2 regions of the Klebsiella sp. PL-2018 genome follow, and region 2 is predicted to be linked to the other one. Evidence: predicted binding sites of a transcription regulator. Region 2 holds the regulator's gene; the other holds the start of a gene.
What was found. The regulator CRP, encoded in region 2, controls carbon source genes, mostly activating them, when cyclic AMP is high. The targets are predictions, from matches to a motif close to ATGTGANNNNNNTCACAT.

Region 1: bhsA (multiple stress resistance protein BhsA) is a predicted target of CRP. The motif match lies at 1,065-1,082, and genes of this name have one in related genera.

What each region holds. Positions count from the first base shown of each region.
Region 1 covers NZ_CP077673.1:3,509,017-3,511,216, reverse strand. The annotation lists gene MKleb_RS16350 (TetR/AcrR family transcriptional regulator) at 273-908, opposite strand; gene bhsA (multiple stress resistance protein BhsA) at 1,159-1,416, shown strand; gene ldtC (L,D-transpeptidase LdtC) at 1,638-2,200, opposite strand, start outside.
Region 2 covers NZ_CP077673.1:5,389,245-5,391,444, forward strand. The annotation lists gene MKleb_RS25535 (phosphoribulokinase) at 1-153, shown strand, start outside; gene MKleb_RS25540 (OsmC family protein) at 197-601, opposite strand; gene crp (cAMP-activated global transcriptional regulator CRP) at 906-1,538, shown strand; gene MKleb_RS25550 (YccS/YhfK family putative transporter) at 1,590-2,200, shown strand, end outside.

The sequences.
Region 1 (2,200 bases), 1.9 Mb from region 2:
CCAGCGCTAGCGCAGATCAAGGCACAAGCGCCATGTCCTGCAACTCGAATTATTTAGGGCTTACGATATCGTTGTTTTCGTTATTCGGTACGGGCGTACCGGTTGTTACATGGTGAAATATACAGAAACGTTTAAGACTGAATTTTGCCCGTATTGATTATTGTTATCAATATCATTCTCGCGAAATGAACAAAATAAATGACTGAAAACATTGCGTTATGTAGGGATAAAGGGGAGGGGAACCGGTGGGGAGCCCACCGGTAAGCGAGGTCTTAGCGCTGAAGAACCTGGGGCCACAGACGCAGCGTGGTCTCGGCGATTTGCATGATTTTAGTGAAGTCGGCGCCTTCGCGGGCGCTGATCGACATGCCTTGTAATATGCAGTTGAGGAACTGCGCCAGCTGACGTACGTCACCGTCTGGCGGCAGCTCGCCGCGCAGCTGCCGCTGCTGGAGAAACTGCGTTAGCGTCTGTTCCTGCATTGCGTGCCGGGACTTAACGGTATTGGCGATATCGGTGGACGCCGCCGCCAGCGCTGCGGAGGTATTAATCATAAAGCAGCCTGCCGGCGTTTCTTTGCTGGTAAAGCAAGTCGCGACGGCGGTGAAGTAGTCGCGTAACGCCCGATCGACGCTTTTCTCTTCGTCAAAGAGGAGCGCTTCGTGCCTGGCGGCAAAACGCGCGATGTAGCGATCCAGCACCGCGCGAAACAACCCCTCTTTATTCACAAATTCCGCGTAAAGCGTAGGCGCTTTTGCGCCCGTCGCCTCCACTAAATCGGCGAGAGAGGTCGCTTCATAGCCGTGCTGCCAGAAGAGTGTCATGGCCTTATCCAGCGCCGCTTCCCTGTCGAACACTTTAGGTCGGCCACGGCTTTTTTTCGTGCAACTTTGAACGTCAGTTGTCATGGTGCCGCTGTACCTGTGTTGGTTTGTTGAAAGGGCATTATAAAAATAAACCTTACGTGCTACCAGCGATGTTGCTCTAAAAATAAATAATTCATATATGTATGAATTTTAAGCTGTTTATAAATAGTTAAACGGTCGTTATAAAAATAGTTTGACGTGTGATGTGGATCACATTATCATTTCCCTATCGATCGTTAATTAAATGCGTTCGCCCCCTACAAAAACATTCATCTGCACAGGTATAACAATCATGAAAAATGTTAAAACACTCGCTATCGCCGCTGTTCTTAGCTCACTCTCTTTCGCCAGCTTCGCCGCTGTAGAAGTTCAGTCAACGCCGGCGGGTCAGCATAAAATCGGTACCGTTTCCGCCTCAGCCGGGACCAACCTGGGTTCGCTGGAAGATCAGCTGGCGCAAAAAGCGGAAGAGATGGGCGCAACCTCTTACCGTATTACGTCCGTAACCGGTCCTAACACCCTTCACGGGACTGCGGTTATCTACAAATAATTTGTTGCGCTACCCCTGTTATGCCACTGACTACGCGCGGTTCTGACCCCCTTCAGCAGTCCGCGTGAAGTAAGAAGTACGTTGTTCTCTGACGAGAGGCGGTGCCCACCCCTTATATGGCGCCGCAACCCGCAGAAAAGCAGGACCCTGTTTGATTATTGCCATAAAAAAACCGCCTCAGTGAACTGAAGGCGGTTTTTTTTCGTCGGCAGTTTAGCGAACTAGAGCGACTGCTCCGTTACGCGATGGTGGCGGGTGACGTCAATCGGCATGCCCGAACGCAGCATCATCGCGCGTTCCATTACCTCGGTGTCGGTCAACTGTGCCTGCTTAAACGCCTGCATGCTGTCGGTAAGGGTAATGGGCAGCGTCTGCGGGTCGTCATCAATATGTTTTGACAGCGGCTGATGGACCTCCACCAGACGGGTGCCGTTCGGCTCCACGGACACCTTGATTGGCGTATTGATAATCGTCACCCTGGTGCCAGGGGTGATTTCGTTGTACAACGCTTTGATGTCGTCATCGCGCAGGCGAATACAGCCGGAGCTGACGCGCATGCCGATGCCGAAGTCGGCGTTGGTGCCGTGCAGCAGATACACGCCGCCGTACGCCGCCAGGCGAATAGCGTGGTGCCCCATGGGATTATCCGGGCCCGCGGGCATGACGGCAGGCAGGTCAATGCCCATTGCTTTATAGCGGGCGCGAATATTGGCCGTCGGCGTCCAGGTCGGGTTGGCGCGTTTGTCGGAGACGGTGGTGACCATTGTCGGCGTGATGGTATCGC
Region 2 (2,200 bases):
GATTTCCCCTGGCTACTGGCGATGCTGCAGGGCTCGTTTATTTCGCATATGAATACCCTGGTGGTACCGGGCGGGAAAATGGGGCTGGCGATGGAACTGATTATGGCGCCGCTGGTTGAGCGGCTGATGGAAGGCAGGAAAATCAGCGAGTAGCCAGAACCCCGGTGGCGCGATTGCCGGCCGGGGCGCATTCGGCTTACCCTTCGATCACTTCATAAGAGTGGGTAATGTTTACCGCTTTCTCAAGCATCAGCGCGACGGAACAATACTTTTCCGCCGACAGGTCGACCGCGCGAGACACGGCAGCGTCCTTCAGTTCTTTACCGGTCACGATAAAATGCAGATTGATATGGGTAAACAGACGCGGCGCCTCTTCGCGGCGCTCCGAGGTCAGCTTAACTTCGCAGTTGGTGACGTTCTGGCGGCCCTTCTGCAATATGGAAACCACATCAATCGCGCTGCATCCGCCTGCCGCCATCAGTACCATTTCCATTGGGCTAGGCGCTTTATCCCCGGAATTGCCGTCCATCAGAATCTGGTGACCAGAAGCCGACTCACCGATGAAGGTTAACCCTTCAACCCACTTCACTCGCGCTTGCATAAATTTAACTCCAGGGCTGTAATTTTCCTGACAGATTACGCGTACATAACAATTCTAGCAACGGAAGGCGACCTGGGTCATGCTGAAGCGAGACACCAGGAGACATGCGGCGAAAGCTATGCTAAAACAATCTGGATGCTACAGTAATACATTGATGTACTGCATGTATGCAGAGGACTTCACATTACAGGCTGCAGAAAAATTTCAGCCGGATTCCCAGGTATAGGGATTCAATACGATTGCATGCCCGGATGCCGTGTAGTGTCGGCACCCGGAGATAGCTTATAACAGAGGATAACCGCGCATGGTGCTTGGCAAACCGCAAACAGACCCTACCCTTGAATGGTTCTTGTCTCATTGCCACATTCATAAGTACCCATCAAAGAGCACGCTGATCCACCAGGGTGAGAAAGCAGAAACGTTGTACTACATCGTTAAAGGCTCCGTGGCTGTACTCATCAAGGATGAAGAAGGTAAAGAGATGATCCTCTCTTACCTTAATCAGGGCGATTTCATCGGTGAATTAGGCTTGTTTGAAGAAGGCCAGGAGCGTAGCGCTTGGGTACGTGCGAAAACCGCATGTGAAGTGGCCGAAATCTCCTACAAAAAGTTCCGTCAGCTGATCCAGGTTAACCCGGACATCCTGATGCGTCTCTCTTCGCAGATGGCTCGTCGTCTGCAGGTCACGTCTGAGAAAGTCGGCAACCTCGCCTTCCTTGACGTTACCGGTCGTATCGCTCAGACGCTGCTGAACCTGGCTAAACAGCCGGATGCGATGACCCACCCGGACGGTATGCAAATTAAAATTACCCGCCAGGAAATTGGTCAGATCGTCGGATGCTCCCGCGAGACCGTTGGCCGCATCCTGAAAATGCTGGAAGATCAAAACCTGATCTCCGCGCACGGTAAAACTATCGTCGTCTACGGTACCCGTTAAGTCGGTAAAACGGCGTATTGCCTAACAATACGCCGTTTTTGTTTTCCCCTCATGTGGCGCAGGCTGATTTACCACCCGGAAGTCAACTATGCACTGCGGCAAACGCTGGTGTTGTGTCTGCCGGTTGCGATTGGGCTTCTGCTCGGTCATCTCCAGCAGGGGCTGCTGTTTTCTCTAGTTCCCGCCTGCTGCAACGTTGCCGGGCTGGATACGCCGCATAAACGCTTCTTTAAACGCCTGATTATCGGCGGCAGCCTGTTTGCCGGCTGTAGCCTGATCGTTCAGCTCCTTCTGCAGCGAGACATCCCTTTGCCGCTGATCCTCACGGGTCTGGCGCTCATCCTCGGCGTCACCGCCGAAATCAGCTCCCTGCACGCTCGGCTGCTGCCCGCCTCGCTTATCGCGGCTATTTTTACCCTCAGTCTCGCTGGCAATATGCCGATCTGGGAGCCGCTGTTAATCTACGCCATGGGCACCTTATGGTATGGCGTGTTTAACTGGTTCTGGTTTTGGCTGTGGCGCGAACAGCCGCTGCGCGAATCATTAAGCCTGCTCTACCGGGAGCTGGCCAACTACTGCGAGGCCAAATACAGTCTGCTTACCCAGCATACGGACCCCGCCACATCGCTGCCGCCGCTGCTCAACCGCCAGCAGAAGGTGGT